3 regions of the Lysinibacillus sp. NPDC093216 genome follow, and region 1 is predicted to be linked to each of the others. Evidence: riboswitches for the same ligand, from Rfam matches in the RefSeq annotation. Region 1 holds a riboswitch; each other region holds the start of a gene.
The links. Region 1 has a riboswitch for thiamine pyrophosphate ahead of ACQKOG_RS19735 (ABC transporter substrate-binding protein). Riboswitches for the same ligand answer to the same signal wherever they lie in the genome.
Positions count from the first base shown of each region.

Region 2: it holds a riboswitch for thiamine pyrophosphate, as region 1 does, so the genes downstream of both, thiC (phosphomethylpyrimidine synthase ThiC) here and ACQKOG_RS19735 (ABC transporter substrate-binding protein) in region 1, are expected to answer to the same signal.
Region 3: it holds a riboswitch for thiamine pyrophosphate, as region 1 does, so the genes downstream of both, thiM (hydroxyethylthiazole kinase) here and ACQKOG_RS19735 (ABC transporter substrate-binding protein) in region 1, are expected to answer to the same signal.

Region 1 covers NZ_JBNNVB010000021.1:57,604-60,891, forward strand. Annotated here, with positions in the region: gene ACQKOG_RS19730 (thiamine-binding protein) at 1-218, opposite strand, end outside; gene ACQKOG_RS19735 (ABC transporter substrate-binding protein) at 220-1,215, opposite strand; TPP riboswitch at 1,397-1,506, opposite strand; gene parC (DNA topoisomerase IV subunit A) at 1,971-3,288, opposite strand, start outside.
Region 2 covers NZ_JBNNVB010000018.1:101,937-105,224, reverse strand. Annotated here, with positions in the region: gene ACQKOG_RS18365 (catalase) at 1-98, shown strand, start outside; gene thiC (phosphomethylpyrimidine synthase ThiC) at 268-2,046, opposite strand; TPP riboswitch at 2,180-2,294, opposite strand; gene ACQKOG_RS18355 (AEC family transporter) at 2,709-3,288, opposite strand, start outside.
Region 3 covers NZ_JBNNVB010000008.1:109,450-112,737, reverse strand. Annotated here, with positions in the region: gene mbcS (acyl-CoA synthetase MbcS) at 1-1,391, opposite strand, end outside; TPP riboswitch at 1,621-1,719, shown strand; gene thiM (hydroxyethylthiazole kinase) at 1,809-2,564, shown strand; gene thiD (bifunctional hydroxymethylpyrimidine kinase/phosphomethylpyrimidine kinase) at 2,564-3,288, shown strand, end outside.

The DNA.
Region 1 (3,288 bases):
ACATTGATCGCGCCCAGCTCAATCATCTTGTCATTCATTTTTTCAATGATTTGTAATAAAACCGGTAGCTCACCTTCCATTGTCGTTTCTAACGGGTGCACTTCATATTTAACTCCTGAAGCGTCGATAACCGCAATCGCTGCATCGACATATGGGATCACATCCTCATATTTTTCAGTTTTCGGGATAATTTGTACACTTATTAATGAGTTTGCCATATTACTTTGTCTCCTTTTTCGGTAAAAAGTCGTTTGTAAATGCTTGTACTGCGTTAAATTCGCCCTCTAAAACTTTGTTGCTGGCCATCCATTTCGCGTAGTTTTCCCAGACAGCTAGCTTTTGCTCGCCCCATTGTTTAGCGTCGTCTTGATACTTATCTGCTAGCCATTCCTGACTTTTATGCACAAGGTTTTTATCTAAATCAGGTACAGCTTCTAGTAAAATATCAGCTGCCTCATTCGGATGTATTATCGCATATTCATAGCCCTTTGCTGCAGCAGCGACAAATGCTTTGACCGTCTCAGGATCATCCTTAATCATTTTTTCATTTGTAGCGAGTACAGGCGTGTAATAATCTAACTGATCACTATAATCTGTTAAATATAGCATGTTCAGTTTTTCGCCACGTAGTTCTGCTTCGATACCTGTCCATGCATAATAGATCCACGCAAAATCAATATCTTTTTTCATCATTGTGAAGAAATCTATATCGCCTGCATTGACAATATCTAACTTATTAATATCCGCATTTTCTGTTTGCATAAGTGATTGTAGTACAGCCTTTTCAAGTGGTGCACCCCAGCCACCGTATGTTTTACCTTCAAAATCCTTTGGTGACGAAATGCCTTTTGATGCAATGGATGCGAAGCCAGAAGTATTATGCTGAATAATCGCTGCAATCGATACTAAAGGTACATCTTGCACACGGGCCTGTGTAATCCCTTCCTGATAACTTACGCCAAACTGAGCCTTGCCAGACGCCACAAGCTGATCAGCACCTGTTTCGCCAGGTAATAAAATATCGACATCTAAGCCTTGCTCCTTAAAGAAGCCAAGTTTTTTCGCAACATATAAACCTGTATGATTTGTGTTCGGTGTCCAATCGAGAACGACTGATACTTTTGTTAATCCCTTAGTATCCTTTTTATCCTCTTTTTCGCTACAGCCCACTAATGTTAACAGTGTAGCCAACAGGATCAATAACCATTTTTTCATGCTGAATCCTCCAAGTAAAGTAGTGTGAAATTGTTCATAAATGAATGTGTTTACCAGAAGAAAGCGTATTCACGGTCTGTTTACACCCAAACCCAAAGTCTGTGCATGAATAAAAGTCTGAAAACATAAAAAACGCCTAGGATTCCTCCCAGACGTTTTGTAATCAATATCAAAAACTTTTACTTTTTGAATAGATGTTCCCTACGCTGGTACGAGCCAAATCAGGTTCAAAGAGTCAGCGTCTATCGGACACAATCTCAGCTGGCAACACCAGCCCCCCTACATTCTTTCCATATGAACTTTTCGTGATTATTATACCCATATCTATCCGTAAATGACAAGGCTCTGTTTTCTGAAAGCCCCGTAAATATAATTTAAAGCCTCATCTTTCTCTTCAACAATTCCATTTCCTGAGAATATTCACCGTTTTTTTGGTAAAACATTTTTTATTTAAAAGGAATCCCCTCCTGAAATCAAGAAGCGGTATATTGTTCGAAGTTTTAATAGGCACTGTTAAATACTATTGTTGATAATCAAATCAAGAACCTTTTGTGGTTTTTAATTTTTGCTTTTAGTAGTAAGACGTTGAATAAGAATCAGTAATCTTCATAACAACTTACTTGTAAAGCTACACCCGATTCACCAATTTGCCTAAAAACTTTATTGTCACTATACACCTACCCTTTCTTTTGATTCCTATATAGAAAAAAAGCCCAGCTCTCTAAGGAGCATGGGCTATAAAATCAGTTTTATTTCTATTCTTTTTTGACCGTAAAGACATGTGAAATAGCACCGTCTGTAGCTATATCCACTTTAAAGGAGCCATTGGAATGGCGATCTGCTCGAGTTAATGCTTGTACATCAAGGATCTCTTGCACGCCTTTTTCCGTTTCGATTGTTAGCCGTTCCTCATCAGTTACCTTGACTACAGCCACGATACGATGTGGGTTCGCTTTTAATTCCGTTAACACTTTTAAGCCACGTTTTGCACGACTCGTCATCTCTACCTCGGCAACATTCATTTTCTTCACCGCACCACGATGTGTCACAATCGCAACATATGCCGTGGCATTTGGCGGTAAAACATTGATGCCGACTAATGCTTCTCCGTCTTTCAGCGTAATCCCTTTGACACCGCCTGTTTTCACACCCGTTACTGGCAATTCCTCCATTGGGAAACGAATAGCATAGGCAGTATCTGTTGTTAACATTAGTTCTACTTCGTCTGTCACGATACCTGCAAAAATCATTTCATCGCCTGACTTAACATTCATCGTTTTGATTGGTTTAGAATAACGTGTAACAGCATAATCTGCTACAGGTGAGCGTTTAATTTGTCCATCTTTCGTAGCCGTTAAAATATACGTATTGGCCTGTTCAAATGTCTCAAAACCATATACAGCAATAATAGATTCATCTTCCCCTGTCGGCACAATACTAGAAATATGCTGACCAAGATCCTTCCAACGAATATCAGGTAGTTCATGGACAGGCTGATAAATATAATTGCCTCGATTTGTAAACAGCAGTAGATGATGCTGTGTATTTAAATTTGCTTCATATAATAAATAATCGGAATCCTTCATCGCAAAATCCTGACCATTCGAAGCTGCATGTGAACGTGTAGATGTACGCTTAATATAGCCATCCTTTGTGACAGTCACTACGACCTCTTCACTTGGGACAAGGACATCTAACGTAATTTTGATTTCTTCAATTTCTTGTTCGATTTTTGAACGACGTGGCTCTGCAAAGCGCTTTTTAATGTCAAGTAGTTCCTGTTTAATAACACGTACAAGCTTTGCTTCACTATTAAGAATACCTTCAAGCTTGGCGATCAGTTTATTTAGTTCATCCTGTTCATGGCGAAGCTCTGTGATATCTGTATTCGTTAATCGGTATAATTGCAAGCTAACGATCGCCTCTGATTGCACTTCTGTAAAGTCAAATTTCACCTGTAAATTCGTTTTCGCATCTCGTTTATCATTAGACGAACGAATCGTAGCAATAACTTCATCTAAAATAGAAAGCGCCTTAATCAAGCCATCAACGATATGCGAACGATCTTTAGCC
Region 2 (3,288 bases), on a different contig from region 1:
ATCCAGCATATGGTGAAGGTGTAGCAAAAGCTATGGGTCTTTCATTGGAAGGTATGGATCTTTCAAACCCATACGAAAAACAACCAACAAACGTTTAATTTATTTCAGCAAACAAACATTTGCTGAGGCATAATTGATTTTTTCCACTTATTATTGATATCCAAATCCAACTTTTTACTCCATGTGAAGGGCAACTTCACATGGAGCTTTTTTATCTTAATGACCAAAAAAGGCTTGTGTCTAGTAGACACAAGCCCGCTCTAATAATTATTGATAAATTTGACTGCCTGCCTTTTTAAATTCCTTTGCCTTTTCCTGCATACCTTGGTGGATCGCTTCAGTCGTATTTAAATCTTGATCTTTTGCATAATTACGAATATCTTGTGAGATTCTCATACTACAAAACTTAGGTCCACACATTGAACAGAAGTGCGCAGTTTTCGCTCCTTCTGCAGGCAACGTTTCATCGTGGTATTCGACCGCACGCTCTGGATCTAACGAAAGATTGAATTGATCGCGCCAGCGGAATTCAAATCGTGCCTTAGATAGTGCATCGTCACGCTGCTGTGCTCCCGGATGCCCTTTCGCCAAATCTGCCGCGTGTGCAGCAATTTTATACGTAATAACCCCTACGCGAACATCCTCACGATTTGGTAAGCCGAGATGCTCTTTAGGCGTCACATAACATAGCATCGCTGTACCATACCAACCGATCATCGCAGCACCGATAGCTGATGTAATATGGTCATAGCCAGGAGCAATATCTGTTGTTAACGGCCCTAAAGTATAGAAAGGTGCTTCCTTACACACCTCTAACTGCTTATCCATATTTTCTTTAATAAGATGCATTGGAACATGTCCCGGTCCTTCTACCATCACCTGTACATCATGCTTCCAGGCAATTTGCGTTAATTCCCCTAGCGTATCTAGCTCCGCAAATTGAGCCTCATCATTTGCATCTGCTATAGAACCCGGACGTAAACCATCACCTAAAGAGAAGGCTACATCATAGGTTTTCATAATTTCACAGATTTCTTCAAAATGAGTATATAAAAAGCTCTCTTGATGGTGATATAAACACCACTGCGCCATAATCGAGCCTCCACGGGACACTATGCCTGTTACACGATTAGCCGTTAATGGCACATAGCGCAGTAATACCCCTGCATGAATCGTGAAGTAATCAACACCTTGCTCAGCCTGTTCGATTAACGTATCACGATACACTTCCCACGTTAAATCCTCTGCCACACCATTTACTTTTTCTAGCGCTTGATAAATCGGCACCGTTCCTACTGGCACCGCGGCATTACGGATAATCCATTCACGTGTCGTATGAATATGCTTACCAGTAGATAAATCCATAATGTTATCAGCACCCCAGCGTGTAGCCCACGTCATTTTTTCTACCTCTTCTGCAATAGAGGATGACACTGCTGAATTGCCAATATTGGCGTTAATTTTCACGTGGAAGTTACGTCCAATAATCATCGGCTCTGCCTCAGGGTGATTAATATTAGATGGCAAAATAGCACGTCCTGCAGCGATTTCTGAGCGCACAAATTCCGGGTCCATATTTTCACGTATCGCTACAAATTCCATTTCTGGAGTAATAATTCCCTTTCGTGCATAGTGAAGCTGTGTTACATTTTTACCTTTCTTCGCGCGTAAAGGCTTTCTAGATAATTCCGGAAAAACATTTTCATTCATTCGCGGATCATCAGCTTTACGGAATCCATTATCTTCTGGCTTGATAGTACGACCTTCGTATTCTTCAACATCACCGCGTTCTTTGATCCATGCACTACATAAAGCTGGCAATCCTTTCGTAATATCCACCTTATACGCAGGATCAGTGTACGGGCCGCTCGTATCATAAACACGTACTGGCGCATTTTCCTCTTCACCAAAGCTTCCTGTCGTTGGACTTAGAGCAATTTCACGCATTGGCACTAAAATATCTGATTGAGATCCTTCTACGTAAACTTTTTTACTTCCTTCAAAACTGGACATAATCGTAATATTCTTGTCGCTAACTGTTGTCATAAACTACTTCGCTCCCTTTTACATTTATATAAGGACCGAATCTAGCTCACCCAAACAAAGACAAAAGCCGAATCCAAAAAATTTTGGATCCGGCTAAGAATGTAAAGGTATAGTTATTGCAAATAACATTGAGTGCAATAATGGTTAACTTTCCCACGCTGGTATGAGCCAGATCAGGTCCAAAGGGTCAAGAAACCTCTATGCGTTTCCCTCTCAGCCTGACTCATCAGACTCCCCTAGTTAATGCTATTAAGTTTGATGATAGTGTAGCAGATATTGCTAATAGATGGAAGCTTCATTTGATTATTTTTGGCACATTCATCAAGAATCAGCTTCTGATTAGACTTCGGAGCGTATGCGAAACAGCTCATCGGACGCCCCCAGGAAGCTTTGCTCTGCGCAAAAGCGAAGCGTCAGCTACAAATGTTTTCTGTAGCGAAAGCAAAGCGTCAGCTACAAAGCGCACAGCCGGAACGGAATTCAACTTCACGTTATTCGATGAATTCATATACTTTGAAGATTTATCGGAACAAAATCTCATTTTATCGGAACAATTTTAACTTTTATCGGAATATTATCTTGTTTTATCGGAACAATTTTAACTTTTATCAGAACAATTTCAGTTTTTATCAACTATGGGCAATCAAATGAGCACCTAGCCATTAGGTAAACAACAGTTCCGCTACATAAATCACGATTGTCACTGTAATACAGCTTACAATCGTTGAAAATAAAACTGTTTGTGCAGCAGTTGCCGATTCTACGTCATATTCTAATGCCAAACTTGAGCTATTTCGCGACGTCGGGAACGAACTAGCTATAAAAAGTGATTGTGCCACGACACCGTCAAGACCAAGCGCAAAAATGATAAACAATGCTACGGTTGGCCCTATGACTAGTCGCGTAAAACAGCTAATGAATACCACTTTATTGAACATGGATTTGATTTCAAGCTGGGATAGTTGTGCCCCTAAAGTTATTAATGCTACAGCGATAAAGCCATCTGCCACATGATCTATCGGAATTCTTACAAACTGTGGAATAGCAATATTAAAATAGTTCATTGCCACACCAATAATAAGTGCATGAATAATAGGCATTTTGAGGAAGTCTTTCACAATAGACATGCCCGATTTTGTTGAAGAGATTAAATTATACAAGCCGTAAGTGTAGGTCGTCATATTTTGAAATATTACAAGAATGACCTGAATTGCTACTCCAATCGGCTGGGTCACAAAAATC
Region 3 (3,288 bases), on a different contig from region 1:
AATGCCTTCACGAGATTTCCACGAATTTCATCTGGACTCGCGACTACGGCAGTTTCTTTTACCGCTGGATGCTTCAATAACGCATCTTCTACCTCAAATGGGCCTATCGTATATCCAGACGAAATAATAACATCATCCCCACGTCCTTCAAACCAAAAATAGCCATCTTCATCTTTATATGCACGATCTCCTGTAATATACCAATCGCCTCTAAATTGTAAATTTGTACGTTCGGGATCGTTTAAATATTTCTTAAATAACGCGGGTGATTCACAGTGTACAGCAATATCTCCAACTTCTCCAATTACAGTGGGATTTCCAATATCATTAATAATTTCAACAGTATTACCCGGAGTAGGCTTACCCATTGAGCCCATTCTAGCCTCCATCCCTACCATTGTTCCAACAAGTAATGTATTCTCTGTTTGTCCATAACCATCACGTACTTGTAAATTAAAGACTTCGGAAAATACTTTTATCACTTCACTATTTAAAGGTTCACCCGCTGACACAGCCTGACGTATCGTACTTAAATTAAAGTCTTGCAAATTTTCAAGACTTGCCATAAATCTGTATTCGGTCGGTGTGCAACACAGAATATTTATATTAAATTTTTCAAGCAATGCAAGGTATGTTGCCGCATCAAAGTGACCTTTGAAAACAAATGCTGTTGCACCACTTCCTAAAGTAGCAAGGAACGGAGTCCAAATCCATTTTTGCCATCCTGGTGCTGCTGTAGCCCAAACAATGTCACCTTCTTGTACACCTAACCAATTTGGAGCAGTAGTTCGCAAGTGCGCATAACCCCAGCTATGTGTATGAACCGCTGCCTTTGGATTGCCTGTTGTACCACTCGTATAAGCTAAAAATGCAATGTCTGTACTCTTAGTCGGCGTAGAACTTATGTAAGTCGTCGGTTGATTTTGCATTTTTTCAAGCAGCGGCTGCCAAGGTTCCTGTGCATGACCAATGACAAATTGCTGTATTTCTTGTAATTTCCCCACATTATCGAATTGTTCAATATAAGGCTCAAATGCTACAACGCCTTTTGCATCGGCATGATTGATTCGATATTCAATATCCTTAGTTCTCAGCATTTCTGAGCTAGGTATAATGATTAAGCCTGCCTTTAAGGCAGCAATATAGACGATATATGCTTCAACTGATCTGGGCACCATGACCAAAATAACATCACCTTTTTTTAAACCTTGAGATGTAAATACATGTGCTGCCTGGTTCGCCTTTTCAAGTAAAGCTCGATATGTTAAGTACTGAATTTCCTCATCTTCGTTATAAACTAATAATGCATTTTTAGTAGAATCCTGTGCATATTTTTCAATTTCCTCTGAAATGTTATACCATTCTGGTGCGATTAAATCTTCTCTTTTCATGGCAAATGCCCCCTTTTGTACGCTCATTATAAAACTCAATTTTTATCATTTTCAATGGAATTCACTCCAATTCATTAAAGTCGTGACAACTATCATGTTCTGCTATATGGCATCAGTCACGTATTAGTACTATCAATTTCGACTTAGCTTTAGTGCCGTTTTCGCAATGAAGAAAAAAACTCCCTATTGAACACGAGTGAATAATATGGTACATTTTGGTCAACTAAAAGCAAGATTGCAGGGGGACTCATTTAGAGTTGAGAAGGTAAAACCTGACCCTTTGAACCTGTTAGTTAATACTGACGTAGGGAGCAACTCACATCTATTTACTGATGAAAGGCTCTTTTGCGTGTTTTTTTCTACACGAAAAAGAGCCTTTTTTGCACGCTTACGTCCATCCAACAAGGAGGACTTAAAATGGTATTTCATACTATCCGTAAACAAAATCCACTTATTCATTGCATTACTAATTATGTTGTGGCTAATTTTCAAGCAAATGGCTTATTAGCAATAGGCGCTTCACCAGTTATGGCAGATGACAGTCATGAGGTTGAAGAAATGGTCGCAATTTCCTCAGGCTTATTGATAAATATCGGTACCCTTAACGAGCGAATGAAAGAATCAATGTTACTTGCTGGAAAAAAAGCAAATGCCCTTGGTATTCCCGTCATTTTAGATCCTGTTGCTGCAGGTGCAACAACTTACCGGAAACAAACGGTACAACAATTACTTGAGGAAATAAATTTTGCGGCTATTCGTTGTAATATCGGAGAGCTTGCAGCTATAGCCGATGTAGAATGGCAACAAAAAGGCGTAGATAGTGGGAGTGGTTCAATTTCTTTAGAAGTTGAGGCACAAAAAGTAGCTCAACTCTACGATTGTATTGTTATTGTGACCGGTGAAAAGGATTTTATTACTGATGGCGAACATCAGCAATGGGTTACAGGTGGAAATTTTCAAATGACAGAAGTTACTGGAACAGGTTGCTTATTGAGCGCCATTTGTTGTGCATCCTACGTCGCAGGAAATAAACCATTCGACCAATTGGTAGAAACATTATCGCTTTATAAAAAAGTGGCTGAACAAGCCGCTTCTTCTACTTCATACATTGGCGATTTTCAAATTGCAGTATTGAACGAACTACATCGCCTTTCCAAGGGTGGTGAACAATAATGCATATTGTAACAACAATTGCTGGTTCTGATAGTGGTGGCGGTGCAGGCATACAGGCTGATTTAAAAACATTTCAGGAATTAAAGGTGTTTGGAACGTCTGTTATTACAGCTTTAACCGCTCAGAATACACTTGGTGTATCGGATGTCTTACCAATTGAAGTTAGTTTTGTTGAGAAACAACTCCAAGCGCTAGTCGAGGATTTTTCAATAAGTGCCGTTAAAACCGGAATGCTGTTTTCCTCTGAAATAATTCAATCAATTGCACAGATTTTAGCTGAAAGAAATATTCCGCTTATAGTAGATCCTGTCATGATTGCAAAAGGCGGTGAAAGTTTATTACAGCAAGAAGCAATTGAGGTATTACGCAGTTGTTTGCTTCCTTTAGCAACAGTCGTAACACCGAACATTCCTGAGGCAGAAACCCTTTCTGGAAGGACAATCAATTCTTTAACAGATATTAAAGAAGCAGCTAAGGTCTTATTACTAATGGGCGTTCAATGCGTCATTATTAAAGGCGGTCATTTAGAGGATAAATGTTATGCTACTGATTATGTATTTTTCCAAGATGGTCGATCATTTTCCATGCAGTCCACTCGTATTGCAACAAAAAATACGCATGGTACAGGCTGTACGTTTTCCGCTGCATTAACTGCTTTTATTGGTCAGGGACTACCTTTAGAAGAAGCGATTGAGGAAGCTAAAAAATTTATTCAATTAGCAAT